3 regions of the Vibrio sp. QJM3NY_15 genome follow, and region 3 is predicted to be linked to each of the others. Evidence: predicted binding sites of a transcription regulator. Region 3 holds the regulator's gene; each other region holds the start of a gene.
What was found. The regulator MetJ, encoded in region 3, represses methionine synthesis genes. The targets are predictions, from matches to a motif close to TTAGACNTNTANANGTCTAA.

Region 1: the regulator MetJ is predicted to act here: its motif matches at 5,484-5,503, upstream of metA (homoserine O-acetyltransferase MetA).
Region 2: the regulator MetJ is predicted to act here: its motif matches at 3,996-4,015, upstream of metK (methionine adenosyltransferase).

What each region holds. Positions count from the first base shown of each region.
Region 1 covers NZ_CM173517.1:1,594,580-1,604,512, forward strand. Annotated here, with positions in the region: gene AC3CKG_RS07140 (LysR family transcriptional regulator) at 1-286, shown strand, start outside; gene AC3CKG_RS07145 (glutaredoxin family protein) at 1,257-1,493, opposite strand; gene AC3CKG_RS07150 (M48 metallopeptidase family protein) at 1,631-2,128, shown strand; gene rlmF (23S rRNA (adenine(1618)-N(6))-methyltransferase RlmF) at 2,133-3,455, shown strand; gene pilW (type IV pilus biogenesis/stability protein PilW) at 3,585-4,331, opposite strand; gene metA (homoserine O-acetyltransferase MetA) at 4,519-5,460, opposite strand; gene AC3CKG_RS07170 (AAA family ATPase) at 5,733-6,101, shown strand; gene AC3CKG_RS07175 (DUF3859 domain-containing protein) at 6,196-6,618, shown strand; gene AC3CKG_RS07180 (hypothetical protein) at 6,883-7,137, shown strand; gene AC3CKG_RS07185 (hypothetical protein) at 7,134-7,523, shown strand; gene AC3CKG_RS07190 (M20/M25/M40 family metallo-hydrolase) at 7,642-8,748, opposite strand; gene AC3CKG_RS07195 (tetratricopeptide repeat-containing diguanylate cyclase) at 9,008-9,933, shown strand, end outside.
Region 2 covers NZ_CM173517.1:3,160,311-3,170,243, reverse strand. Annotated here, with positions in the region: gene AC3CKG_RS14095 (endonuclease) at 157-888, opposite strand; gene AC3CKG_RS14090 (SprT family zinc-dependent metalloprotease) at 986-1,486, opposite strand; gene AC3CKG_RS14085 (DUF2189 domain-containing protein) at 1,565-2,362, opposite strand; gene metK (methionine adenosyltransferase) at 2,730-3,884, opposite strand; gene tkt (transketolase) at 4,262-6,256, shown strand; gene epd (erythrose-4-phosphate dehydrogenase) at 6,471-7,520, shown strand; gene AC3CKG_RS14065 (phosphoglycerate kinase) at 7,687-8,850, shown strand; gene fbaA (class II fructose-bisphosphate aldolase) at 9,006-9,933, shown strand, end outside.
Region 3 covers NZ_CM173517.1:3,348,096-3,358,028, reverse strand. Annotated here, with positions in the region: gene rpmE (50S ribosomal protein L31) at 1-170, shown strand, start outside; gene AC3CKG_RS15135 (malic enzyme-like NAD(P)-binding protein) at 505-1,797, shown strand; gene metJ (met regulon transcriptional regulator MetJ) at 1,997-2,317, opposite strand; gene AC3CKG_RS15125 (O-succinylhomoserine (thiol)-lyase) at 2,526-3,707, shown strand; gene AC3CKG_RS15120 (bifunctional aspartate kinase/homoserine dehydrogenase II) at 3,710-6,121, shown strand; gene metF (methylenetetrahydrofolate reductase) at 6,407-7,306, shown strand; gene AC3CKG_RS15110 (PadR family transcriptional regulator) at 7,461-8,000, opposite strand; gene ppc (phosphoenolpyruvate carboxylase) at 8,374-9,933, opposite strand, start outside.

The sequences.
Region 1 (9,933 bases), 1.8 Mb from region 3:
GTCGGGTTATTTCCACCGTGACTTTATCGATGCAACGTGTAAAAAATACAACCTAGATATGACCATCGCATTCGAAACCAACTTGCTCCCGATGATTCTTTCTATAGTCAAGCGAGAGTTCGCCATTACCGCACTACTCAGCTTAGTGACGGAGTACGAGGAAGATGTTGTCGGCATGCCATTCAAAGACCCTGTGAAACTGAACCTATCTTTGGCCTGGAGAAAAGAAGGCTATCTGTCGAAGGCAGACAGAACCTTTATTGATTTCGTGAAGCAGTATGTGTGATTTTTGGTCGTCACATCGGTGATTAGTATGAAGCAATGTCACACTTTTGGTGATTTATGAGATCGATGTCACTTATTTAAGCGTGGATATTAAGGGTTTATGATTTACTTAATATTCCTCGTATCTAATAATTAACAGAACTTTTTGGTATGGTGTTCTGTTATTATGAAATGCGAATGTAAAGAGCAAAAGCTGGTTAGGATTCATAGAACGTTTATGGATCGTTTCTTTGGTATCAAAGGAAGATACCAGTGCGTGAACTGCGGTATGGTTTTCAAAATTAAAGGCTAGTGATCGCGTAGTAAGAGAAAAGTGTGGTTGAAATATGCGTATTTAGGCCTGTGTTAAGTTGGCCTAATGCCTATCGCATAAGTTTCAGCTTTCCTTGATTTTACTCAACAGTTCATTGCAACAGGATAGTTACTCGAAAAGGTAGACAGTCATGCCTTCAATTCTTGGCTCTTTTCTAACGTTGGCTGAGTCCAATTCTTAAACCTCCCCCAAACTCTTCAAATCGTCTCTGGGTAGTGCTAGAAGATTTCTCTGTCTTTATCTAAAAGTTGAACATACATAACTATTTGATTTTAAATGTTTTAGCCAAGTTAAATCACAGGCGTTAGTGATGGTTATATTATTCTGAGAAAAACGTGTGACTGACAATATGGTTATCTTGCGCTGGGTCATTCATATTTGCGTCCTTAAAACATCATCCAAATAGTAATTGCTACCCTATGAAATGTAAGTGCAAAGAACAAAGGCTTGTGAGAGTTCGCAGGACCATTTTAGACAAAGTCCTTGGGATTAAAGAAAAATATAAGTGTTCAGGTTGTGACAAGCTCTTGAGGGTTAAAGGATAGCGATATCGAATCTTAATGACCTATTTACATTGAAATAGAAAAAACAAAGCCCGCACATCCTAAGTTGGAGCTGCGGGCTTTGTTGTGTAGAAGTATTAAGCTCTTGGGCCACGTTATGTGTTCTTTGAGTTATACATCTTATCGAAGTTCTTCTGATTCCAACCGACCATCACTTGATCACCGATTTTCAGTACAGGGATAGAGCGCGCGCCCATTGCCTGCAATTCTTTACGACCACGTTGCATTTTTGCATTCGTGAGACGATATTCAATTTTCTTTGAGTCCAGATAGCGTTGGGCATCTTTACAGTGCGGGCATTTGTCTGCGACGTACAATACAACACGTTTCATTTTTTCATTCTCTTGGTGAATCTCGCTAAAGTGTAACGAATCCTAGGTGATTAGAAAAGTGTGATCAGTTACACTATGCGGCTCAAATTTCAAGACCACAACGTATTGTCGTGGTGTAACCGGTACGGTCTTTCAGCATGCATCCTTCTTTGCGGTATATTCAAGGCTATCCCAAGCACATTATTGACCCCGTGACTCAGTTACTTGAGGCGGATAAATTAGTGCCTTGGTTTGAAGCTCGTTATCCAAATAATCATGAGATAAAGAGCGAGAGAGCCTTGTTTGACTATGCGATTGAGATAAAAAATTGCTATATGAAAAAAACACCGCCCATTAGCAAAGTGATTTACGACGGGAAGATACACCTAATCAATAATGCATTAGGCCTTCATTCTTACGTTGCGAAGAATCACGGTGGAAAGATCAAATCGAAAAATGAAATTCGCATAGCGAGTGTTTTTAAGAACGCACCAGAGCCTCTATTGAGAATGCTGGTGGTTCATGAACTGGCGCATATTAAAGAGAAAGAGCACGATAAAGCTTTTTACCAACTATGCTGTCACATGGAACCGGACTATCACCAACTTGAGTTAGATGCCCGTTTATTCATGATGTATTTAGATTTAAAGAAGTAGCCCAATGAGCCAATCACAAAACAGAACTACGCTAAGCCTGTCGAAAAACAGCACCTCATCAGCAAAAACAAAAGACAACCAAGCTGATGTTAAGCCAAGTACAGCTAAGCCAAGCAGCGACAAGCGTATTTCTACAAAGAACACATCTGATAAAAGCCGCAAGAATAGTGCACCCAAAGGCGCTGGCAACAACAACGCAAAGCGACCTTTTACAAAAGATAGCAAAGGTAAACAGGGTGCGAATAAAGGGTCATCGAATAAGGGTTCTTTTAATAAAACTGCTTTTAACAAAAACGCAGCCCAGAAAAGACGCTCGACTGAAAAACCTCAAGGCGGATTGCACCCAAGGAACCAACATACAGGTCGATACGACTTTGACCTGTTGGTCGCGGCATTGCCTGAGTTGAAAGAACACTTGATTAAGAATCCAGTAGGGGAAGATACGGTGAACTTTTCCGATCCTCTGGCGGTCAAGCTTTTGAACAAAGCCTTACTTGCTCATCACTACGGTGTGAAGCATTGGGATATTCCTGCGGGTTATTTGTGTCCGCCTATTCCCGGGCGAGCTGATTACATCCACAGAGTGGCAGATATTCTGAATAGTGATGGCCAAGGTGAACCTTATAACCATGCTTCGGTTAAAGCGTTAGATATCGGTGTTGGTGCAAATTGTATCTACCCAATCATCGGTGCGACAGAGTATAAGTGGCGTTGTACTGGCACGGATGTCGACCCTGTTTCAGTGAAAGCGGCAAACTTTATTGCAGAAAGCAATGCGAACCTAAAAGGTAAGATCCGCAGTCGTTTACAAGCAGACTCTGAATCCATCTTTAAAGGTGTGATCAAGGATAATGAGCGTTACGATGTCACTATTTGTAATCCTCCTTTCCATGGTTCACAAGAAGAAGCGGAGCAAGGTTCTCAACGTAAGCTAGACAACTTAGCAGCCAATCGAGCGAAGAAAGCAGGCTTGCCGTTTAAGCCTGAGCGTAAAAACAAGAAGACGGTGCAGAAGCCCGTAGATGCAGCGAACAAACCAACATTGAACTTTGGTGGTCAGAAAACCGAGTTGTGGTGTCCGGGTGGTGAAGCTGCGTTTATCTTAAAAATGGCCAAAGAGAGCCAGTTATTCTCGACTCAAGTCTTGTGGTTTACGACGCTGATTTCTAAGAAAGACAACGTAGACATGATTCGTTCGGAACTTGGTAAGCTGAGAGTAAAACAAGTGAAAGTGGTTGAGATGTCGCAAGGGCAAAAAGTCAGTCGCTTTGTTGCTTGGACATTTATGGACGACGAACAGCGTCAACAATGGATCGAGTTGAAATAACGAATCCAGAATTGAAGTAACTGGTTCGAAACCGACCTCTAAACTTAAAAACGGGCTTGCTGATATTTTCAGCAAGCCCGTTTTTTATCTAATTATTTAATCATTTTATCAGCTGAACCGTAAGCTGGTTTAAACAGAAAGCAGCTCGTCTAATTCACTTTGGTACTTCTGTTGTAATGCGTTGTTGCCGGCTTTCTTTTCTAGTTCGATTAAGATCTGAAGTGAGGGAACTTGATAGCCATAACGTTGGTGGAACTTAAACAGACGCAGCCGGGCATCATTATAATCCTCAGTACTGACCTCTATCTTAGAGAGCTGAAGAATTGATTTCACGCGGTTGGGATCGTGATCAATCGCTCTCGTGAAGTAGTATCGTGCTTGGTCAACTTCGCCCGCCTTAAACGCACAAAAGGCCGCGTTTTCATAACTTGCAGACACTAAATAATAGTATGGCTGATCAATAGCTTGGTTGAAGTATTTATCGGCTTGCTCGTATTCCCCCTGTTTACATAAAAAGGTGCCGTAGTTATTGAGCACGTTGCCATTTTTTGAATCCAAGCGCAGAGCTTTTTGATAAGTCACTCTGGCTTCATCAATTTCGCCGACTCGTTCAAAGTAGTGCGCCATTGACAGGCGCGCGCGATAGTAACTTGGTGCATGTTTAACGGCGAGTTCAAGGTTCTCTCGAGCTCTTACCATGTTGCCTTGCCCCATATACCCCAAGCCTAACTCGATTCGAGATTCAGACATCGCAATAGGGTCGCTTTCTATTTTAGGTGGTCCTTCAGTCACAGAAACGCAGCCAACCAGTGAGAATGAGGCGAGTAGTGCGAGATTTGATAATAGGGGATATGAAAACAACGATTTGGCAGGCATGTGCGGCTCCTTATGAACACAAACACATCATATGAAATCGTAGTCGTCGAAGTGGTAAATCTATTATGGAATGCGAGCCACACACCATAAAAAAGCCGCGCTCAATTAGCTGTTTTATCAACAACCTATCGAGTGCGGCTTTATCAAGATTAACTATAACGAACTACTGATTACTACGAGCTAACGTTTAATCGTCTTTAGTGAAGTTGTCTTCGCTGAAGTGATCCAGATCGTACGGCGTTTGCTGGTAAACGCAGTAGTTTAGCCAGTTGGAGAACAGCAAGTGCCCATGGCTTCGCCAGCTTGCAACCGGCTTATTGTCTGGATTGTTGTTTGGGTAGTAATTGATTGGAATCACCGGCTCCATGCCTTCCCCTAAATCACGAACGTATTCACCGTGTAATGTATGCGCATCATATTCTGGGTGACCGGTTACAAACACGTTTCGCTTATCTTTGGTTGCGGCTAAGTAAACACCAGCAACGTCAGATGTCGCAAGAATATCCAGTTCAGTATGGTCGTTTAGGTATTCTTGTGAGAAGTCGGCATAACGCGAGTGAGGCGCTAAAAACGTATCATCAAAGCCACGTAGAAGCGGGTGGTATGGGTTATGTATCTCGTGACTGTAAACACCAGAAAGCTTCTCTTTACGTGTGCGTTTTGGCAAATCATACAACAGTTTTAAGCCCGCTTGAGCCGCCCAGCATACATATAGAGTCGAGGTAACGTGTTTATTGGCCCACTCCATGATGGTTTTTAAGTGATCCCAGTAGATAACATCTTCAAATTGAACCAAGCCAAGCGGTGCACCCGTGATGATCAGTCCATCAAAGTTTCTTCCTTTGACCATTTCAAATTGGCGGTAGAAGTTATCAAGGTGTTCTGTCGGCGTGTTTTTGCTTGGTCGGTCATCAATGCGCAGCAGCTCAACATCCACTTGCAATGGACTGTTTGATAGTAGGCGTAAGAATTGAGTTTCTGTTTCAATCTTCTTCGGCATTAGGTTGAGGATCAAGACTCGAAGTGGACGAATTTCCTGTGTCGATGCTCTTGATAGCGGCATAACAAAGATGTTTTCTTCACGAAGAACATCAGATGCTGGCAGTTGGTCTGGAATGCGAATAGGCACAGCTTTCTCCCTAAGCTAGATATGTAGACGTCTATACTTCTAAATCTATAGTAGTTTGATACGCTTGTCGATATACAAAGTGGATAGTTGTAAATTATTTGTGTTTTCTATCAGAAGCAATACTTAGCTTGCAGGGGTATGCTGTGTTTTGTTCATACATTCGTGTAAGGGGAATTGATTGGTTCAAGTCTGTAAGATAGGTGGAGTTATCAGAGCACTTAGTTAGTATTTGAGATAAACTTGAGCTTTCAAATTGGCCTGTAAAGTGACAGATGAAGTTAATACTCATTCGAGGGTTACCTGGCTCGGGTAAATCAACAAAAGCAAAGACCTACGATGCATTACATGTCGAAGCGGATATGTATTACGTGAATGAACAAGGTGAGTACTGTTTTGATCCTAGGCAATTGCAGCAAGCGCATGAGTGGTGTCAGAACACGACAGAAGATGGTTTGAAGCAGGGGCTAGATGTTGTGGTGTCGAATACCTTCATCAAGCAGTGGGAAATGAAAGCTTATCGTCAACTTGCACTCAAATACGAAGCGGATTTGGTTATCGAAGTCTGCCGAGAGCAATTTGGCAGCATTCACGATATTGAACCATCGGTGATTAAGCGCATGGCGAAAGATTGGCAAGAATAGCCCTGAGCTTTTTTGCTAACGAGTATCTAGCTAACGAATCAAACACAACGACCCATATTTAAACTCAAAGAATAACTCCAAGGTAAAGATTGAAATGGCAAAGCGCTCTGTTGTGGTCGACATGACCTCTTATGGTATTTACTCCACATGGGATTCAAAATCTAAAGACCTGCCAAAAATCCAAGAGTTCACCACGATTGTCGACGCTGAAATTGATGTCGAGTTTGGCTACATTCTGAATATCAAAAAAGCCAAAGGTGAAAAGATCCGTTACTGCATTTATCACCCAGATATCACCACAGATAAAGGTGAAGTCTTAGAACCGTTTGATGGGGAAGAGTATGTCGGCAACAATGATTGGGATTTTTACTTAGGCGACACTATCTGGGCGCCAGTCTCGAACAAACTGGGTAAATGGCGCATGACGGTCGAGCTAAAAGGAAACATCATAGCCGACAAGACGTTCGATTTAGTGGGTAAAGATGAAAACCAGTTCTGGAAGCGCAGGGGATTCTAGTTAATCAGCGTGATAGTGCCTAAAAAGTAACGTCATTGGCTTCTGTGATCTAAAGTTTAACTCGATATAATTCAAATGCTTACCTCTCAAAAACATAAACCTAATATCAATGTGCAAGGATTAACTTTACGGTGCGGAAAGTGTTAACGATACTCGTCAACTTCTAGCGCATAGTTAGTAAAACGTTGTCATTGGGGTTATTTGAACCCTAACTGGATTCATAGGTTTAGCTTAGAGTTTTCAAAGCTTTAAGTAGGAAGAAAAATGCCAAAGTACAAATTTGAATTAATCTTGGATGTTGATGAGAGTCGAGTTGCGCATAATGACTCTAAAGAAACTCATGAAAATGTTGATGTAGCAGGATACGTGTTCATGAGTAAGAAAGAAACTGAACTCGCTAGGTCGGTTGTTATTGATAATATTTGGCAATCAATGGCGGAAGAAGACCTTGATTATCTGCTGAGACTGAGCATGTCATCGCGACGAATCGAACTCGGACTGAGGGAGATTCAGGAATGACAACTAAGTTAATACCCACGGTTTTACTTTCGGTGTTTGTATTGTCGGGATGCAGCACTGGAATAAATCATGTTGGCGAGCCTCAGCAGTTTAATCCAGACGGTGTAATGGTTGATGAGTATAGTCTCAACGATTATGGCTATGGTGTTCACATAGTGGCTGAATTTTCGGAATACCAAGGAATGAGAAGTTCAGAAAGCGGTTTTAGAGGGTGCACCAATATTTTGAACAACGTTGCGATGAAGCACGCAACAAGCAAGGGCGAACGAGTTACTCGTATAAGCTGGAGAGAAATGAAAGACTACGGCTATATCGATCATGGACGAGACATCATTACTGCTGTTATGAATGTTAATTGTGAGTACTATTTTGATTACATCAAATAGCGGCTATTAATCGAGAACAATAGACAATAGACAACAAAAAAGCCGAGTCACACGTTATGTGGGGACTCGGCTTTTTGATATGAGCTAAATGGTATTCCTACCTAGCTCAGAAGCAAGGCTATTGAGTCACGTAAGCGACAACAAACTCAGTGATTGCGACCATGTCTTTCACTGCAATGTACTCTTCAGTGGTGTGAACTTTCGCCATACCCGTAGATAGGTTAACCGTTGTTAGACCTTTCGCGTTGAAGTTGTTTGCATCGCTACCGCCGCCAGTGCGTTTGGTGTTCGCCGTTACGCCAAGCTTTTCGAATGCTGATTTGATAGAAAGAATATGCGGATGATCGTCTGCAATCACGAATGCATCGTAAGCGCGAGTTGATTCGATTTCTACTTCAGCACCGAACTGCTTCGCGCTCTCTTGGAATGTCGAAATCATGTGTTGAACTTGCGCTGTTAGCTTCTCACCGTTCAGTGAACGCGCTTCTGCTACGACTTTAAGCTCTGGCATTACAATGTTAGTTGCTTGACCGCCTTCAACAATACCCACGTTTGCTGTTGTTTCTTCATCAATACGAAGCAGGTTCATTTTAGTGATAGCGTCTGCTGCTACTTGAATCGCGCTGATGCCTTCTTCTGGTGCTAAACCAGCGTGTGCAGGGCGACCTTTGATCTTCGCAACGATTTTCTGTTGGCCAGGTGCTGCATTTACGATAGTACCAATCGGGCCGCCTGTATCTAGAACAATAGCGTGCTCAGATTGAATGTAAGACATATCAAAGTTCAAAGAACCAAATAGACCGCCTTCTTCGAATACGGTGAACGCGATTTCAATGGTTTTGTGCGCTTGGCCTTCAGCTTGGATTACGCGAACCGCTTCCATAATAGCTGCGATGCCAGATTTATCGTCGCCGCCTAGGATCGTGTTGCCTTTTGAACGGATGATGCCGTCTTCGATGATTGGCTCAATGCCGATACCTGGCGTTACTGTGTCCATATGGCAGCTAAATACTGTGCTACCTGGAAGTGTGCCATCTAAACGAGCGTAGATGTTGAAACCGTTCGACACTTCTTCAGGAACGGCCAGTTTATGTACGTCAAAGCCTAGTTCGCCTAGCTGCTCAGCCAGTGCTTCCGCGATGGCTTTTTCGTTGCGTGATTCACTATCGATTTTCACAAGATCGCAGAAATGGTCGACAAGACGTTGTTCATTAATTTGGGTCATTGTTAATTCTCATTATGTTTCCGCTCGTTCGTCAGAAGTCACGGCTATAGGAACAGGAAAATCACTATAACGCCAATGTGCCAGATGAATGCCTGAGTTAAATCAAGAAAGTTGCCTGATTATTCTATTTAATTAGAAAAATCTTATTTATATCGTCGAGCTGGCAACATTTTAATCTGTGTAGGGCTCGGGTATAATACGTTTCTAATATAGATAAACAGCAGTGATATGAGAATTCAATTTGGAACGGCCTTGATACATGAATAAAAACAACGTTTTAGGGTCCTTTCTACTCGTTTTAGCAATGAGTGCCGTACTCGGGCTTTATTTGTTGTACCCATTGCAGGACGACGACCTGAGTCATACGCAATCAACGAATACTGCTGCTTACACCCCAGAAAACGAACTTTCTAAGTCCGCATATGGGCTCCAGTTAATCAAACTGCTTGAGCTATCTCGAGGTGATCCACTTCTCGCGCAACAAAAGCTTGCGGAGCTTGCAGACACTTCACCTGCAAAACCTTCAGCTATTTACCAAGCTTACCGTCTGATGATTCTGTCAAATGTCGCCCATCATCAGCAAGATACAGAAGCCGTCATAAGATACATTCAACAGCTTGAAGAATTGGCTGACCACAAAGATTTGTTGTGGTTGAAAGCCCAGTCGCTTGTTGAATTATCCATCGAGAATTTGAAAGAAGGTGAACTCGCTGCCTCTGAAGTTCAGATTCGTTCTGCAATAGATATCGCTGAATCCATAAGATACGAAGAACTGTTGGTCAAAGCCTATAATACGGCGGGCGCCATCAATAACGTTCGTAACGACCTCCAAGATGCTCAATACTTTTTCCATCAAGGGATACAACTTGGGAAAAAGTACCCAAAGCATATTTATAACAGCAAGCTCATGTCTAACATGGCATTGCTTTACATCTATTTGGAAGATTGGCCGAAAGCACTCAAGATCATTGAGAAAGCCAAAAAACTCTATTATCAAAGCGGATTACTCGAAGATGAGGCCATTGGTATCCTCTACATTAACGAAGCCTTTACCTATTTAAGCAGTGGCGACCTCGTAAAAGGTCGTATTGCTTATAACAAAGCGAAGCAGCTCAATAGTGAGAGAGTAAGTACGCGGTACAAGGTTCTATTGCTCAGAACATACAGTGATGTGTTGCTTGCGGA
Region 2 (9,933 bases), 190 kb from region 3:
GGTAAACCTATAAATAGTGTCATTTGGGTATTTTGTCTCTGCCTAACATGGATGCTTTTAGTTGAAAAAACAAGGGTAGAGCAAGAGTTTCAGGGGCAATTCTAAAACTCTTGTTTGAGATGGAGGCAATTGGAGATGTTGGTTGCCTGAGTCGTGTTATTTACAAGCAGGGAAAACAAATGGGTTGTGATTACCTTGGATCGCATAGATTCGCTTATCACGAGTACATTCCCACTTATCGACAGGGAATTGCTTGTTCCACGCCATCATCAGGTTAGTCTGCTGCTTAGATAGTTTGAAACCATACTCTTGGCTCATATAAAGATAAGTACGCGCGATAGAACCTTTTGCTCTGTCTGGCGGCATAACCTTACGCTGTTTGAAGTTGACCTGCATTTCACACTGACCGTAACTCACGCCATCCATTCCATTCCACTGACTGAAATTGTAATTGGATCGATCACCGTTAACCTCGCCAATTGCCGGAGTTAGATTATGAAGGTCGGCTTCCATCGATTTAAATATTTTGTCATTGCGAGTGCAGTTCTTGCGTCCGCCATCTTGCCAGCACTGACGCTGGTGGCCGAATTGCCAAGCTGGAACCACGTGTTCCCACTCAATACGGGAAGCGCGCTTTTGCTGTTTTCTCACTTGATAACCACAGCCGTCGAGGTCGGGGATACCTTTCTTTTTGTCTTTCCAAGTGATGTCGCAACCACAATAAAATGAAGTCGGGTGATCGAGATAAATCTTCACGGCTTCTTTTTTTGCTTTGGAGAAGGAGCTTGGTGGAGCGGCGAAAACGCTTTGGGTTACCAGTAGGCCAAATACTATTGATAGGTAAAAGGACACCGATAGGCCAAATACTTTTGGAGTGTTTTTTTGCATAGAGAAAGACTGATGAAAGTATGATAAACAACAGTCTAGCACTCAAATGTTAGTTCTCTCTATTACATTTATTCGCGTTACCTTGTGAGTTTAAGACTTAGCTCAATTGAAGGCCGGTAAAAGCTAAGGTTTGCTGGCATTGTTGGCAACGATACGTTGATTGGTTGCGGATGACTTTGTTGTGTCGTCTTATCGACAGGGGATAAGTGGTGCAATCACAGCGATACTCAAAAGTTTTGCCCTGCACTGAGGTTATCTCCAAGCTGTGGGTCGTTTTGGCCGGTACATTGAATACCTTTTCCATCACGTATTTCCACTCATTCCCGTGAGGCCTAACTCGTCCGAAGACCTGATGTGTGATCAGATGTGCGAGTTCATGAGGCACAACCTCGTTAATAAAGGCGTCTTCATTTTCGCTGAATAGCACTTGGTTGAGTTTTATCTCGTTTAACTGGAGGTAGGCTTTTCCCGCTGCCTTTCCTCTTAACTTGTAAGTGACGGTTGGACATGGAAATTCACGAGAAAAATGTTGATTAGCGATAGCTAGGCATTCGCCCAGTTTTTTATTTACTCGATGTTGTTGTGGGGTGTAAGACAAGCGTTGTTAACTCCAAAAAAAGCCTCAGCGTCTAAGCTAAGGCCTCATCATAACATTGCTCATCGATCGTGAAACGATTTAAACGTGATGTTTCTTTTTGATGACTTCGTGGTAAGCATGCCATGTTCCGTAGCCAAGTAATGGCATCGTTACAATCATACCCACGCCGTAGGTCGCGAAGCCGACTAAGATACCTGTACCAATGATACCAGCCCAAACGACCATCGCAGGGATGTTTGATTTAACAGCGTTGAAGCTAGTAAAAATGGCACTCATTACATCTACACGTCTTTCCATCATCAATGGAATCGAAAATGCTGAGATACTAAATATCAGGCTAGCGATAACAAAACCAATCACAGACCCTGTAATTAAGAAGGGAGCAAATTCGGTCAATGGTGCCCCTTGTACTGAAGGGTAAAGTGCGTGCAATAATGCAGCGATACGCATCCAGAATATCATCGCAACCATTAATACAATCGCAAACGCCCATTGGTGGGTTGAGTTACGTGTGATGGCTTTCATAGAGTGCAGTAGGCTAGCGTTGTGCCCCTTTTCTCTTTCCCAGGCTGCGTCATACAAGCCTAGGGCAAGAAACGGCCCTATTAGCATGTACACAATCAAGCTTGGCATAACGACTAAATGTGTTCCTTGCCATTGGACAAGTTGAACAATAGCGATGGCCGCACCCATAAAGCACAAACCGTAAAATGCGCTGATTAGTGGCATTCTCACTAAGTCGTGCAGTGCAAGCGACAACCAATGGAATGGGGCGGATATGCTTACTTGGTTACAAGGAATGGTGCGAGCATAATCCTGATCGCTGACCTTGTGTTTCTTATCGTTCAGTTCGGATGGGTGTACAGTACGAGGCATATATCCCCCTAGTTAAATAACGTCCTAGTTATAGTTCCATAAAGCTCAGTATTGCGTTCATATGAGGATTATGGTGTTGAGCTAAAATGCTCTTTTTCGTCCCAGTTATTGTTCTAGCGTGCATTTAACGAGAGCTATCAGACTGAATTACTTTGAGTTAAATGTGAGCTTGATCGCCTAGGAGTTACCTTAACTATTGTCAGTAGTGTTCGAAAACACAAATTATCGGTGGGTTTTTATACTAAGTGGTTAACGGTAAAGAAGACTTGGGCAGGGTGGTCTAGTAAGAAAAGGTTGGGTAAGTGCATAAAAATAAAGCCCTTACTAAGCAGTAAGGGCTTTAAAGAAACAAATTGCAGTGGCTAAATTATTTTAGCCCAGCGAAGTCCGCAAGGATTGCTGCTTTGTCAGTCGCTTCCCAAGGGAACTCTTCACGACCGAAGTGGCCGTATGCAGCAGTCTGCTTGTAGATAGGCTGAAGAAGGTTCAGCATCTCTTGAAGACCGTATGGACGTAGGTCGAAGTTTTGACGAACGGCTTCAATGATAATTTCGTGAGCTACTTTCTCAGTACCAAACGTTTCAACCATGATAGATGTTGGATCTGCAACACCGATAGCGTAAGACAGTTGAATCTCACAACGGTCAGCCATACCAGCAGCAACGATGTTTTTCGCAACGTAACGAGCTGCGTAAGCTGCAGAACGGTCAACTTTTGATGGATCTTTACCAGAGAATGCACCGCCACCGTGACGAGCTGCGCCGCCGTAGGTATCAACGATGATCTTACGACCGGTTAGACCACAGTCACCCATTGGGCCACCGATTACGAAACGGCCGGTTGGGTTGATGAAGAAGTTAGTGTCTTTGTTGATCCACTCAGCAGGAAGTACTGGCTTGATGATCTCTTCCATTACCGCTTCACGTAGGTCAGGTGTTGTTACTGAATCACAGTGTTGAGTTGAAAGAACCACTGCGTCGATACCAACAATCTTACCTTGGTCGTATTGGAACGTAACTTGAGATTTCGCATCTGGGCGAAGGAAGTCAAGCTTGCCGCTCTTACGTACTTCAGCTTGCTTCTTAACAAGAAGGTGAGAGTAAGTAATTGGAGCTGGCATTAGGATTGGTGTTTCGTTAGTCGCGTAACCAAACATGATACCTTGGTCGCCTGCGCCTTGATCTTTAGGATCGGCTTTATCAACACCTTGGTTGATGTCTGGAGACTGCTTACCAATTGTGTTTAGTACTGCACAAGAGTCAGCGTCAAAGCCCATATCAGAATGAACGTAACCAATTTCACGAACTGTTTCACGAGTGATTTCTTCGATATCAACCCATGCAGACGTTGTTACTTCACCGCCAACCATAACCATGCCGGTTTTTACGTAAGTCTCACAAGCAACACGTGCTTTTGGATCTTGTTCCAAGATGGCATCAAGAACAGCATCAGAGATTTGGTCTGCAATTTTATCTGGATGGCCTTCTGAAACAGATTCAGAAGTGAATAGGTGCTTAGCCATGAGAGCTCCACTTTTAGTTTAGTTTTTAGTTGCAAATAGTTAAATGCAAATAATTTCAGGCGTCGCAAGCTAGGAAGCGCCGCCGTTAAATACAGTATATTTTGTAGGTGTTTCTACATCTAGACGGCTATTCTAAATTCCAGCGGTCGAATTACAAGCTCTTTTTTATGATATGTCATAACTAAACGTTTGCGTATCGGTCGAGATAACGCATTGCTAAGTGATGTAAATGTTCGAAAATTGCGAAAAGTGACCGTTAAAATGCCAGTAAAACGTTTGCAGTCGCTAAAGTCGTTTGAGAGAATACCCGCGCTAATAAAAATGAAAACTTTAGCATCAATCTCTTTTTTAAATCGCTTATGTACTCAGGAGCAGACATGCCTTCTCGTAAAGATCTAGCCAATGCAATTCGCGCACTTAGCATGGATGGCGTTCAACAAGCAAATTCAGGCCACCCTGGCGCACCTATGGGTATGGCTGACATCGCTGAAGTTCTTTGGCGTGGTCACTTGAACCACAACCCAGCAAACCCAGAGTGGGCTGACCGAGACCGTTTTATTCTGTCTAACGGCCATGGTTCAATGTTGATTTACTCTCTGCTTCATCTTGCAGGTTACGAGCTTTCAATTGAAGACCTGAAAAACTTCCGTCAACTGCACTCTAAGACTCCAGGTCACCCAGAGTACGGTTACGCTCCTGGTATCGAAACAACGACGGGTCCTCTAGGTCAAGGTATCACCAACGCTGTTGGTATGGCGATGGCTGAAAAATCATTGGCTGCACAGTTCAACAAAGAAGGCCACGACATCGTAGACCACTACACTTATGCATTCATGGGTGATGGCTGTCTGATGGAAGGTATCTCTCACGAAGCATGTTCTCTAGCCGGTACGCTAGGTCTTGGTAAGCTGGTTGCTTTCTGGGATGACAACGGCATCTCTATCGATGGCGAAGTTGAAGGTTGGTTCTCTGACGATACACCTAAGCGTTTTGAAGCTTACGGCTGGCACGTAATCCCGGCAGTTGATGGTCACGACGCTGACGCTATCAATGCTGCTATTGAAGCAGCTAAAGCGGATCCTCGCCCAACACTTATCTGTACTAAAACTATCATCGGTTTTGGTTCTCCAAACAAAGCGGGTACGCACGACTGTCACGGTGCTCCACTAGGCGCTGATGAAATTACAGCAACTAAAGCGGCACTTGGTTGGGAACACGGTCCTTTCGAAATTCCAGCTGATATCGCAGCTGAGTGGAATGCGAAAGAAGCAGGCGCAGCGAAAGAAGCAGCATGGAATGCTAAGTTTGACGCATACGCAGCCGCTCACCCAGAGCTAGCAGCAGAATTCAAACGTCGTACAAACGGCGAACTACCAGCTGAGTGGGAAGAGAAAGCAAACGCAATCATTGCTGATCTTCAAGCTAACCCAGCAAACATCGCATCACGTAAAGCGTCTCAAAATGCTCTAGAAGCGTTCGGTGCTATGCTACCTGAATTCATGGGCGGCTCTGCTGACCTTGCGCCTTCTAACCTGACTATGTGGTCTGGTTCTAAGTCTCTTGAAGCAAATGACTTCTCTGGTAACTACATCCACTACGGTGTACGTGAATTCGGTATGACGGCTATCATGAACGGTATCGCTCTGCACGGCGGTTTCGTACCATACGGCGCAACGTTCCTAATGTTCATGGAATACGCTCGTAACGCAATGCGTATGGCTGCTCTGATGAAAATTCAGAACATCCAAGTTTACACGCACGATTCTATCGGCCTAGGCGAAGATGGTCCTACTCACCAACCAGTTGAGCAGATCGCTTCTCTACGTCTGACTCCAAACATGAGCACATGGCGTCCATGTGACCAAGTTGAGTCTGCTGTTGCTTGGAAACTGGCAATCGAACGCAAAGATGGTCCTTCTGCACTTATCTTCTCTCGTCAAAACCTTGCACAACAAGATCGTGACGCAGAGCAAGTAGCTAACATCGCTAAGGGTGGTTACATCCTGAAAGATTGCGAAGGCAAGCCTGAGCTTATCCTTATCGCGACGGGTTCTGAAGTTGAGCTAGCGGTTAGCGCTGCTGCTGAATTAACAGCTGAAGGCAAGAAAGTACGCGTAGTTTCTATGCCTGCAACTGACGCATTCGACAAGCAAGACGCGCAGTACCGTGAGTCTGTACTTCCATCTGACGTTACAGCACGTATCGCAGTAGAAGCTGGCATCGCTGACTTCTGGTACAAGTACGTTGGCTTCGGTGGCAAGATCATCGGTATGACAACGTTCGGCGAATCTGCACCAGCAGGCGAGCTATTCAAGATGTTCGGTTTCACTACTGAAAACGTAGTAAACACAGCGAAAGAGCTGCTTGCTTAATCATTGATTGCTAGCCTAGTGCTAACAGTAAAATGAAAGAAAAAACCGAGCGTAGAGCTCGGTTTTTTGTATCTGGGATTTGTTTTCTCCTAGACTCATCTTTATACGCAGCAGATCAATCTGTCCTAAGTAGGTTGAGTTATTCAAGTAATGCCTTTTGGGTAGGATTCAGTTATCATCTGTTGCACGAAATTTTGGTTAGATGTACGGAACTATGCTAAAAGTCGCGATAAACGGATTTGGACGAATAGGGCGTAATGTATTACGCGCTGTCTATGAAAGTGGCAAAAGCCAACAAATCAAAGTAGTAGCTGTCAATGAGCTTGCTCAGCCTGACGCTATGGCTCACCTATTGCAATACGACACCAGTCACGGCCGCTTCGGCAAGAAAATCTCTAACGATCAAGAGCACATCTATGTTCATCATGGCGTTGGTGCTGAAGATAAGGGAGAGTTCGATACGATTCGTATCTTACACCTTGCTGATATTGAGTTGTTGCCTTGGCGTGACCTTGAAGTTGATATTGTTCTCGACTGTACCGGCGTTTACGGTTGCCGTGATGACGGCCTAGCGCACATTGCTGCTGGGGCGAAAAAGGTTCTGTTTTCACATCCTGGTGCTAACGATCTGGATAACACCATTATTTACGGTGTGAATCACGACACTATTACCGCTGACCATCGAATCGTTTCCAATGGTTCATGCACGACTAACTGTATTGTCCCTATCATCAAGGTGCTTGATGATGCTTTTGGTATTGAGTCCGGCACGATTACGACCATTCACTCTTCTATGAATGACCAGCAAGTTATCGATGCATACCACAGCGACCTTCGTCGAACTCGAGCAGCAAGCCAATCAATCATTCCTGTCGATACCAAATTGCATAAAGGTATTGAAAGAATCTTTCCGAAATTTTCTAACAAATTTGAAGCGATATCCGTGCGTGTGCCAACGGTAAACGTCACTGCGATGGATTTAAGTGTCACAATTAATGCAAATGTGAAAGTTAATGACGTAAATCAAACCATTGTTAATGCATCCCAGTGTACATTACACAATATAGTTGACTATACTGAAGCGCCGCTCGTTTCCATCGATTTTAATCACGATCCCCATAGTGCAATTGTTGATGGTTCACAAACTCGAGTGAGCAACGGCCACTTAGTGAAAATGCTGGTGTGGTGCGACAATGAATGGGGCTTTGCAAACCGAATGCTGGATACGGTTCTTGCAATGGAAGCTTCTGAAGGCAAGAAGTAAGACCTAGAAGCAAATGTGCGGATTATTTATTTTTTAGCTTGAATTAAATGCTAAGTGTCCACATATTACTAGTAGTTAAAGAATTACCAGTTGAATAATTTATAGGCTTAGCAGGGTTGCTGAGTTTCCAAAACTTTATTTTTATTTAAATTTGAGAGGACAAATCATGTCTGTGATCAAGATGACTGACCTGGAACTTGCAGGTAAACGCGTATTTATCCGTGCTGACCTAAACGTACCAGTAAAAGACGGTAAAGTAACTTCAGATGCACGTATCCTAGCATCTCTACCAACTATCAAACTTTGCCTAGAAGCTGGCGCAAAAGTTATGGTTACTTCTCACCTTGGTCGTCCTACTGAAGGCGAATACAACGAAGAGTTCTCTCTAGCTCCTGTAGTTAACTACCTAAACGACGCACTAGACTGCGAAGTTAAGCTAGCGAAAGATTACGTAAATGGCCTAGAGCTAAACGCTGGCGAACTAACTGTTCTTGAAAACGTTCGTTTTAACAAAGGCGAGAAGAAGAACGAAGAAGCACTTTCTAAGCAATACGCTGCACTATGTGACATCTTCGTGATGGACGCATTCGGTACAGCTCACCGTGCTCAAGCTTCTACACACGGCGTTGGTACTTACGCTCCTGTAGCATGTGCTGGTCCTCTTCTAGCTGCTGAGCTTGAAGCTCTTGGTAAAGCAATGGACAACCCAGCTCGCCCACTAGTGGCTATCGTTGGTGGTTCTAAAGTTTCTACTAAACTAACAGTTCTAGAATCTCTTTCTAAAATCGCTGACCAACTTGTTGTTGGTGGTGGTATCGCGAACACGTTCATTGCTGCTGAAGGCCACAACGTAGGTAAGTCTCTATACGAAGCTGACCTAGTTGAAACTGCTAAGAAGCTAATGAAAGAGTGTGCTATCCCAGTAGCGACTGACGTTGCATGTGCTAAAGCATTCGACGAAAACGCAGAAGCTGAAATTAAGCACGTTTCTGAAGTTCAAGACGACGACATGATCTTCGACCTTGGCCCAGATTCAACTGCAGCTCTAGCTGAAATCATCGGCAACGCAAAAACGATTCTTTGGAACGGCCCTGTAGGCGTATTCGAATTCAAAAACTTCGAAGCGGGTACTGCTGGTATTTCTAAAGCAATCGCTGACTCTGAAGGTTTCTCTGTAGCAGGCGGTGGTGACACGCTAGCGGCTATCGACAAGTTCGGTATCAAAGCAGATGTTTCTTACATCTCTACTGGCGGCGGCGCTTTCCTTGAGTTTGTTGAAGGTAAAGTACTTCCTGCAGTAGCAATGCTTGAAGAGCGTGCTAAAGCGTAATTGATTTAGAAAGGCGAGATGTGAATCTCGCCTTTTAACGTTTGCTGCATATCACACTTTTTTGCTAGAATGGCACAAGTTGTGAGCAAACGATTGCAAATTTTTAAACTTAAGTTTTTTAATCTTAAAACGATAGAATAAATAGGACTATTTCCATGTCTAAGATCTTCGATTTTGTAAAACCTGGTGTGATTTCTGGCGATGACGTACAGAAAGTATTTGAAGTAGCAAAAGCAAACAAATTTGCTCTTCCTGCAGTAAACGTAATCAACACTGATACTATCAACGCTGTTCTTGAAGCTGCTGCTAAAGCAAAAGCTCCAGTTGTTGTTCAGTTCTCTAACGGCGGTGCTGGTTTCTTCGCTGGTAAAGGCGTTAAACTTGAAGGTCAAGGCGCTCAAATTCTTGGCGCTGTAGCTGGTGCAAAATACGTTCACGCAGTAGCAGAATCTTACGGTGTTCCAGTTATTCTTCATACTGACCACGCTGCTAAGAAACTTCTTCCATGGATCGACGGTCTACTAGACGCTGGTGAAGAGTTCTTCGCACAAACTGGTAAGCCACTATTCTCTTCTCACATGCTAGACCTTTCTGAAGAGTCTCTAGAAGAGAACATCGAAACATGTGCAGCTTACCTAGCTCGCATGGCTAAACTAAACATGACAATCGAGATCGAACTTGGTTGTACTGGTGGTGAAGAAGACGGCGTTGATAACTCTGATATGGACGCATCTGAGCTTTACACTTCTCCTGAAGATGTTGCATACGCGTACGAGAAACTAAACGCAGTTAGCCCACGTTTCACTATCGCAGCTTCTTTCGGTAACGTACACGGTGTTTACCAAGCTGGTAACGTTGTACTTACTCCAACTATCCTGCGTGACTCTCAAGCATACTGTGCTGAGAAGTTTGGCATTGCAGCTGACGCTCTTAACTTCGTATTCCACGGTGGTTCTGGTTCTTCTGAAGCAGAAATCCAAGAGTCTATCGGTTACGGCGTTATCAAAATGAACATCGATACTGATACTCAGTGGGCTTCATGGGATGGCGTTCGTACTTACGAAGCTGAGAACCGTGATTTCC
Region 3 (9,933 bases):
CTTGCGGCAACACATTCGAATTCAACTCTACTCTAGGTAAAGATGGTATTCACCTAGACGTATGTGACAAATGTCACCCATTCTACACTGGTAAGCAACGTATCGTAGATACAGGCGGCCGTGTAGATCGCTTTAACAAGCGTTTCGGTGCTCTTTCTAGCAAGAAGTAATTCTCGCTATTTAGACATGAAAAAGGACACTTCGGTGTCCTTTTTTGTTGCCTGAAATTTGAGAAACCCCTGACTTTAATAACACTCTTCGCTTATCTCGACGATAGGCTGTCGATTTGAGTTTAGCTCCAACACTTTCCCCTGAATCACGCTTCCCTAGAAATCCGCTCGAAAGTTCAACAAGCGATAGTAATTTCAACTGCTCACTGGTCTTATTAGTAGTGAAATCTCGTTTTTTAATGAGACAGAGGCTTTAACCACCTAGGAACTTTGAAGTACATCTATTAACATGAACAAGATCCCCCAAATAATAATATCCTAGGAACCTACACCTATGTCTGAAGACAGCCGCCAAGACCAATCCTCTCAAGAATTATCGCCTCAAGAACGATTCCGTCAGCAAGCTCTTGATTATCATGAGTTCCCAATTCCAGGCAAAATTGCCGTAGCACTGACGAAGCCTGCAAACTCTGCAGAAGATCTAGCACTTGCATACAGCCCAGGCGTGGCTGAGCCTGTTCGCGAGATCGCACAGAACGTTGATAACGTCTATAAATACACAGGTAAGGGCAACATGGTTGCTGTTATCTCTAACGGTACTGCGATTCTTGGCCTAGGTAACCTTGGTCCTATTGCTTCTAAACCTGTAATGGAAGGTAAAGCGCTACTGTTTAAGCGTTTTGCTGGTTTAGATTCTATCGATATTGAAGTAAAACACCGCACAATCGATGAGTTCGTTGATACGGTTGCGAATATCGCAGATACATTCGGTGGTATTAACCTAGAAGACATCAAAGCACCAGATTGTTTTGAGATTGAACGTCGCCTGATCGAGCGTTGTGATGTACCTGTATTCCACGATGACCAACACGGTACTGCGATTGTAACGGCAGCGGGTATGCTGAACGCGATCGAACTTCAGGGCAAGAAACTTGAAGAGTGTAAGATCGTTTGTTTAGGTGCTGGCGCAGCGGCTGTAGCATGTATGGAGCTACTGATTAAGTGTGGCGCTCAGCGCGAGAAGATCTACATGCTTGACCGTAAAGGTGTGATCCACACTCGTCGTGATGACCTAAACGAATACAAAGCGTTGTTCGCAAACAACACTGATAAGCGCACACTTGAAGATGTTATCGAAGGCGCTGATCTGTTCTTGGGCGTATCAGGCCCTAACCTATTACCAGCTGAAGCACTAACGCTGATGGCTGATAAGCCTGTTGTGTTTGCATGTTCAAACCCAGATCCAGAGATCAAGCCTGAGCTTGCCCACGAAGTTCGTTCTGACCTAATTATGGGTACAGGCCGCAGTGATTACCCTAACCAAGTAAACAACGTACTTTGTTTCCCATTCATTTTCCGTGGTGCACTAGACGTGCGTGCAAGCGAAATCAATGATGAGATGAAGCTAGCTGCAGTTAAGGCGATTCGTGAGTTAGCAAAAGAAGAAGTTCCAGCTGAAGTACTAGCTGCTGCGGGTGAGACTGCATTGGAGTTTGGTACAGGTTACATCATTCCTAAGCCAATGGACCCACGTCTACTTCCTCGCGTTGCAAAAGCTGTTGCGGAAGCGGCGGTTGAGTCTGGCGTGGCTCGTATTGAGATGCCTGCTAACTACATGGCTCAATAGCTCAATAGCTCAATAGCTCAATAGCTTGTTATAGCAGTTGCTCTATTGAGCGAAAAAGAATAATAAAAAACCGACCCATTAGGAGTCGGTTTTTTTATGTCTATCATTCACTGCGCAGTCATAGAGGGCATAGTGGTTGATGTGACAAATAGGGTTCAGTTATCGCGAATCAATATTGAAGGCAGTGACTGAGTTGTTTTTATTCTTCGTCAAACGCTTCGAACTCGATACCCATCTCTGTCATCAGTTTTTTCACTTCAGTAGGGATATCGTCTGGACGGTCTTTACGAAGGTCTTCATCCGTTGGTAGTGGTTGGCCTGTGTACGCATGTAGAAAGGCTTCGCACAGTAGCTCACTGTTTGTTGCATGGCGTAGGTTGTTAATCTGGCGGCGAGTACGCTCGTCAGTAAGAACCTTTAACACTTTTAGAGGGATAGAAACTGTAATTTTCTTTACTTGTTCGCTTTTCTTTCCATGCTCAGCATATGGGCTTATGTATTCACCATTCCAGTCGGCCATTGCGTACCTTCATCACTTTAGTTGTTAGAATAAATTAATAGTGGTGATTTTAGCGGGATTTACTGCCATAAGCAAAGACATATAGACGTCTAGAAGTGTTGACGTCTCACGTTTATGAAAGTAAAGTGAATAACATATATCTAACACAGCCGCAAAATGCCGACAAGCAGCTGTGATTCTCAGACGCAAAACTTGTAAGGAAGCACCTATGAGCAGCCGGAAGCCAGCAACCATCGCAGTACGTACTGGCATCGAGTCAGACACGCAACACCATGCTGTTGTCCCACCTATTTATCTTTCGACTAACTATGGGTTTCCCGCTTTTGGTGAAGTGCCAAAGTACGATTATACCCGCTCTGGTAACCCAAACCGTGGTTTATTAGAAACGGCACTGTTTGAGCTTGAGTCTGGTAAAGGCGCGGTTGTCACTAACTGTGGTACCTCGGCGCTTAACTTATGGGTTTCTGCTTTCTTAGGTGGCGATGATCTTATTATCGCACCTCACGACTGCTACGGTGGCACTTACCGTCTGTTTAATACACGCTCACTTAAAGGTGACTTCAAAGTTCTGTTTGTTGATCAATCGGATCAAGCCGCGCTGGATGCAGCGATCGCGCTTAAGCCAAAGTTGATCTTAATTGAAACACCATCGAATCCATTGGTTCGTGTGGTTGATATTGCAGAAACTTGCCGCAAAGCGAAAGAAGTGGGTGCTCTGGTTGCTGTCGACAACACGTTTTTGACGCCTGTGTTCCAAAAGCCTTTAGAGCTGGGTGCTGATTTTGTTATCCACTCAACCACCAAGTACATCAATGGACACTCAGATGTTATTGGTGGCGTTGTGGTGACGAAAACTGAAGAACACGCTGAAGAGTTAGCATGGTGGGGCAACTGTATTGGTGCAACCGGCACACCATTTGATAGCTATATGACTCTACGTGGTATTCGTACGCTAGGTGCGCGTATGCGTGTTCACGAAGAAAGCTCACGTGAAATTCTGACGGCTCTGCAACAACAAGATCTGGTGGGTACAATTTACCACCCAAGCCTTCCTGAACATCCGGGTCACGAGATCGCGAAGAAACAGCAGTTGGGCTTTGGTTCTATGCTGAGCTTTGAGTTCGCGGGCTCTTTTGAAGCACTTAAATATTTTGTCGATAAGTTAGAGCTATTTTCTTTGGCTGAATCACTGGGTGGTGTTGAAAGCTTGATTTGTCACCCTGCGTCGATGACTCACCGTGCGATGGGCGAAGAAGCTCTAGCAGAAGCGGGTGTTTCTCAACAACTACTGCGCCTCTCTGTTGGTCTTGAAGATGCAGAAGACCTCATCGACGATCTCAAGCAAGCTTTCGAAAGAACACAAGGCTTTATCGCTGAAGGGGAGGGTTAATAATGGCAACCTTTCGCCAGCTACATAAATTTGGTGGCAGCAGTCTAGCGAATCCTGAATGTTACCAACGCGTAGTCAACATTCTTAGAGAATACTCATCAGCAACGGATTTAGTCGTTGTATCAGCAGCGGGTAAAACAACTAACCGCTTGATTGAGTTTGTTGAAGCGCTCGACAAAGATGGTCGTATTGCGCATGAATGCCTACAAACCCTTCGTCAGTTCCAACTTGAACTGATTGAAGCATTGCTTGAAGGCGAAGCCGCTTCTCAACTAACGGCAACCATCCAACAAGAATTTACCGCTTTGGGTGAGCTCACTGCTCCCTTGAGCGAAGCACAAAAAGCGCAAGTGCTTGGTCATGGCGAGATTTGGTCTTCACGTTTGTTGGCGACTTTGTTGTGCCAGCATGACTTACAAGCAGTTGCTCAAGACGCTCGTGCTTTTTTACGTGCAGAAGCGGGCGCTCAACCTGAAGTTGACCGTGCTCGCTCGTATCCTCTGATTAAAGAAGCTCTAGCGCAGCATGCGCATTGTCGTGTGGTGATTACCGGCTTTATGGCTCAAAACACTGAAGGTGAAACGGTACTGCTAGGTCGTAACGGCTCGGATTACTCAGCAACTGTGATTGGTGCTTTGGCGGAAGTTGAACGTGTGACGATTTGGAGTGATGTGGCAGGCGTATACAGCGCTGACCCTCGCTTGGTTTCGGATGCATGTTTACTGCCTCTGCTTCGCCTTGATGAAGCGAGTGAGTTAGCTCGTTTAGCGGCTCCAGTGCTTCATAGCCGAACGTTACAGCCTGTTGCTCAAAGTGCTATGGATTTAAGCTTACGCTGCAGCTATCAGCCAGAAGCTGGCTCTACACAGATAGAGCGTGTACTGGCATCGGGTCGTGGTGCAAAAATTATTACCTCTTTAGATGAAGTTCTTATCGTGCAGCTGACCTTTGGTCACGGTCATGATTTCGATCGTCTAGAGAGTGAAGTCCTTGAAGGGCTTAAGCGCGCTCAATTAGAGCCGCTTGCTTATGAACTTGAACCGGATCAGCACTGCTTGCGTCTTGCTTACACAGAAGAGATCGCTGGTGGCGCTCTGGAATATCTACAAGACCACGCGATTGAAGCTGAGATTAAGCTCAAAGAAGGTTTCTCTCTGATTGCGGCGGTAGGTGCGGGTGTGACTAAGAACCCGAACCATTGCTACGGTTTCTACCAGCAGCTCAAGAGCTCACCGGTTGAATTCATCTCAGAAGCGAACTCTGGCTTGAGCTTAGTCGCTGTGATTCGTAAGAGTGAAACATCAAGCCTAGTGAAAGGCATTCACTCTCAATTGTTCCAAGCGCAGAAGCGTGTTGCGATTGCTTTATGTGGCAAGGGCAACATTGGTTCAAGTTGGTTAAGCCTGTTTGCTGAGCAAAAAGCGGAACTTGAAAAGCGTCGTGGAATGAACTTTGAATTAGTTGCGGTGGTTGATAGCCAAACTTATTGGTTCGACGACCAAGGCATTGACGCGACTTCAGTTGGTAAACGCTTTGATGACGAAGCGATTGCCAATAACGGCAACGACTGGCTAGAACGTTTAGGTTCTATTCAGGGCTACGATGAAGCGGTTGTTTTAGATGTCACGGCGAGCCCTGTGCTTGCAGCAAAATACCTGCAAGTCGCACAACAAGGTATTCACCTGATCTCGGCTAACAAGGTGGCAGGTTCTGCATCAAGCGAGTATTACCATCAAGTGCAAGATGCTTTCGCTAAGATCAGCCGTCATTGGTTGTACAACGCGACAGTAGGTGCTGGCTTACCGATTAACCACACGGTACGTGACCTGCGTGAAAGCGGCGATGACATCATCGCGCTATCGGGTATCTTCTCGGGCACCTTGTCTTGGTTGTTCCAACAGTTCGATGGCACGGTGCCATTCAGTGAGTTGGTTGACTTAGCGTGGCAGCAAGGCCTCACTGAACCCGATCCTCGCGCTGACCTCGATGGCTCAGACGTGATGCGTAAGCTAGTGATTCTGGCTCGTGAATCGGGGTTAGATATTGAACCTGAAAACGTGAAAGTAGAATCATTGGTACCTGCAGAGTTACAAGACCTATCCGTTGATGACTTCTTTGATAAGGCCTCTGTGCTGAGCGAAGAGTTAGCTGAACGTTTAGAAAAAGCACATTCTCAGCAGAAGGTTCTGCGTTACGTCGCGCGTTTGGAGAAGAATGGTAAAGCTACCGTAGGCGTTGAAGCGCTATCTAAAGAACACGCTCTGGCGAACTTACTGCCTTGCGACAACATCTTTGCGATTGAGAGTAAGTGGTATAAAGATAATCCATTGGTTATTCGTGGCCCGGGTGCTGGTCGTGAAGTAACAGCTGGCGCAATTCAATCTGACCTAAACAGAATGTCTAGCCTGTTCTGATACTCAGATCGGTTGGTTTAGTGCCTAAATGTCATACTATTCACTAAGATAAACAAGGCTGAAAGCACGATGTGTTTTTCAGCCTTTTTTCTACATTATTTCTGCTTTGCGAGCCATCTAACTACTTGAGTTTTACTCACGATCTACTTGAGAAAAATTCATAATGGATCTGTTGACATTAAATCGTATTCAATACATTCTACAGACATATAGACGTCTAAACGGCGTTCGAAGGATTTAAGATTTAAGATTTTTAGTGGTTGCTTTTGCCACAGGGAGAGTAAGATGGGATACACACACGCAGGCCATATCGACGCTTTGAATCAGAATATCGCAGAGCTTTCTGACAACATCAATGTGTCATTTGAATTCTTTCCACCAAGCAGTGAGAAGATGGAAGAAACACTGTGGAACTCTGTTCACCGTCTTAAAACACTTCAACCAAAATTTGTATCGGTAACCTATGGTGCAAACTCGGGCGAACGTGATCGTACCCATTCAATCATTAAAGAAATCAAAAACCAAACGGGTCTAGTGGCAGCACCACACTTAACGTGTATCGATGCTAGCCGTGAAGAGCTGATTCAAATTGCCGACGATTATTGGGCAAATGGAATCGAAAGTATTGTTGCTCTGCGTGGTGATATTCCCGCTGGTGGCGGTGCGCCAGAGATGTACGCATCTGACCTAGTTGAACTGCTTAAATCACGTCATGATTTTGATATCTCGGTAGCAGCATTCCCTGAGGTTCACCCTGAAGCGAAGAGCGCTCAATCTGATCTTATCAACCTAAAACGTAAAGTGGATGCGGGCGCGAACCGTGCTATTACGCAATTCTTCTTCGATGTAGAAAGCTACCTACGTTTCCGTGACCGTTGTGTGGCAGCGGGTGTTGATGTTGAGATTGTACCGGGCATCTTGCCAGTATCTAACTTCAAGCAAGCGTCTCGCTTTGCAGCAATGAACAACGTAAAAGTGCCGGGCTGGATGGCGAAGCAATTCGAAGGCTTGGATGATGATCCAACGACTCGTCAGTTAGTAGGCGCGAGCCAAGCGATTGATATGGTTCGTACGCTGAGCCGTGAAGGTGTGAAGGACTTCCACTTCTATACGCTAAACCGTGCAGAAATGACTTACGCGCTTTGCCATACGCTAGGTGTTCGTCCACAAATTGCTGCGCTGTAATCAAAAACTAAGCACTTGTAGAAAGCCTCTGGCAGTAACATTTCAAATCCTACAGATACAAAAAAGGCTTGGACTCTTAGAGTTCAAGCCTTTTGCTTTTCTAGCTTCTAGCTTCTAGCTTCTAGCTTCTAGCTTCTAGCTTCTAGCTTCTAGCTTATGCGATAGCACCAAGTTCAAGCAGCACTTCTTCAGCCCATACAATCCATGCTTCACGGATCAGTAGGTTGCGACGAAGTGTTAGACGCTCAAGGCGCGCTTGCTTGTCTAGCGTTGATGGTGTTGCGTAGTAAGCTGCTTCAATCTCTTTGTAGTGAGAAACCAGTTTGCGAGACTCTTCTACTAGCTCAGCAAGTTGTACACGGTACGGGTCAGATGCTTGAACAGCACAAGCCATTAGCTTAGCTGAGAACTCATCACGAACCGTTGGGTGTGCAGTCGGTTGTTCAAACCATTCACCTAGAGCGCCACGACCAGCGTCAGTGATAGAGTAAACTTTACGATCAGGTTTGCCTTCTTGAGGTTCAAGCACGCAAGTTACTTGGTCGTTCTGAGCCATTTTATTTAGCTCGCGGTAAACTTGTTGGTGGCTAGCTTTCCAGAAGTAACCAATGCTTGCGGAGAATTCTTTTGTGATATCGTAACCAGTAGCATCGCGTGTACTTAAAACGGTTAGAATTACGTGTGGTAATGACATGTCTGAAATCCAAATGGTAAACAGTAAACAAATACTTAAACAACAAGTGTGCTTCTAATGGCACGTTATATTGGTTATGTCTAAGTAGCACCAACTCAGCGGTTGGTTATGTCACCTTATAAAGCCGTTTATCACCTAGGTTGACCGATTTCTTGGTCAAACTGCTGCAGATTATTTTATTGGAGTATTTCCGCAGCGGAGCAGTAGTATATCTAAATAATAAGCATAAAGTAGAATACATGGACAAAATAACCCAAAAAACTAACAAAATACTCATTAGTGTTTATTTTGCAAAATAAAAAGGTCGCGCATGGCGACCTTTTGTTCTTTTTGTAGATGTAAATGCTGATTAGGTTATAGTAGGAATCACTAATTAACCAGTGTTTCGCATACCTGCTGCAATGCCTGCAATCGTCACCATTAGCGCTTCTTCTAGTTCTGCTGGTGGTGTTTCACACTTACGAGTACGGTAAAGCAACTCAGCTTGAAGCATGTTTAGTGGCTCAACATAGATGTTACGTAGGCGAATTGATTCAAGCCCCCATGGGTCACTCTGCATCAGGTTCTCGTTATTTTCTACATTCAGCACGGCTTTGATGTCTTTCTGCAATTGTTCACGCAGTAATTCACCCAACGGCAGCAGTTCTTTATCAACAAGGCGTTGATCGTAGTACTTAGCGATTTCCATGTTGCACTTCGAGTACACCATTTCCAACATACCCAGACGAGTCGAGAAGAATGGCCACTCGCGACACATCTCTTCAAGCAGTGCTTGATGACCTTGGTCGACGGAATATTGAATCGCTTCACCTGCGCCTAACCATGCTGGAAGTACCAAACGGTTTTGGCTCCATGAGAAGATCCATGGAATCGCACGTAAGCTTTCTACGCCGCCATTCGGGTTACGTTTCGCAGGGCGAGAACCAAGAGGCAGTTTACCTAGCTCCAGTTCAGGCGTCGCTTGACGGAAGTAAGGTACGAATTTCTCTTCACCGCGAACCACGTTACGGTAAGCCTCACAAGAGACTTGAGACAGCACTTCCATTAGGTCGCGCCATTCTTGTTTTGGTTCCGGTGGCGGCAGAAGGTTCGCTTCTAGAATCGCACTTGCGTAAAGGTTGAAGCTGTTTACTGCAACATCTGGCAAGCCAAGCTTAAAGCGGATCATTTCGCCTTGTTCTGTTACACGTAAGCCGCCTTTCAAGCTTTTAGGTGGCTGAGAAAGTAGGGCTGCATGCGCTGGCGCACCACCACGACCAACTGTACCGCCACGGCCGTGGAATAGAGTTAGCTCAATGCCTTCTTCTTCACAAACCTTAACCAGCTTGTCCATCGCGTCATACTGAGCCCAGCCTGCAGACATTACGCCGGCATCTTTTGCTGAGTCAGAATATCCAATCATCACCATTTGGTGGTTCTGGATAAAGCCACGGTACAAGTCGATGCTCATTAGCTGTTTCATTACCGCTTCTGAGTTGTTCAAGTCGTCTAGCGTTTCGAATAGTGGACATACGTCCATGCGGTACGGGCAACCACATTCTTGCAGAAGCAAGTGAACAGCCAGTACATCTGAAGCAGTACGAGCCATAGAAATTACGTAAGCACCGAAGGCTTCACGAGGTTGAGCAGCAACGACCTTACAGGTGTCCAAAACCTCTTTGACCTGTTCGGATGGCTCCCAGTCGCGTGGTAACAGTGGGCGTTTTGAGCTTAATTCATTGGTTAAGAAAGCGACCTTGTCTTGCTCGCTCCACTGGTCGTAATCACCAATGCCTAGGTAGCGAGTCAGTTCAGACAGTACGTCTGAGTGACGTGTACTTTCTTGACGAACATCGAGACGAACCAAGTGCACACCGAATGCTTTTAGGCGACGTAGGGTATCAAGTAGAGAACCGTCCGCGATGACGCCCATGCCACATTCGTGCAGCGATTG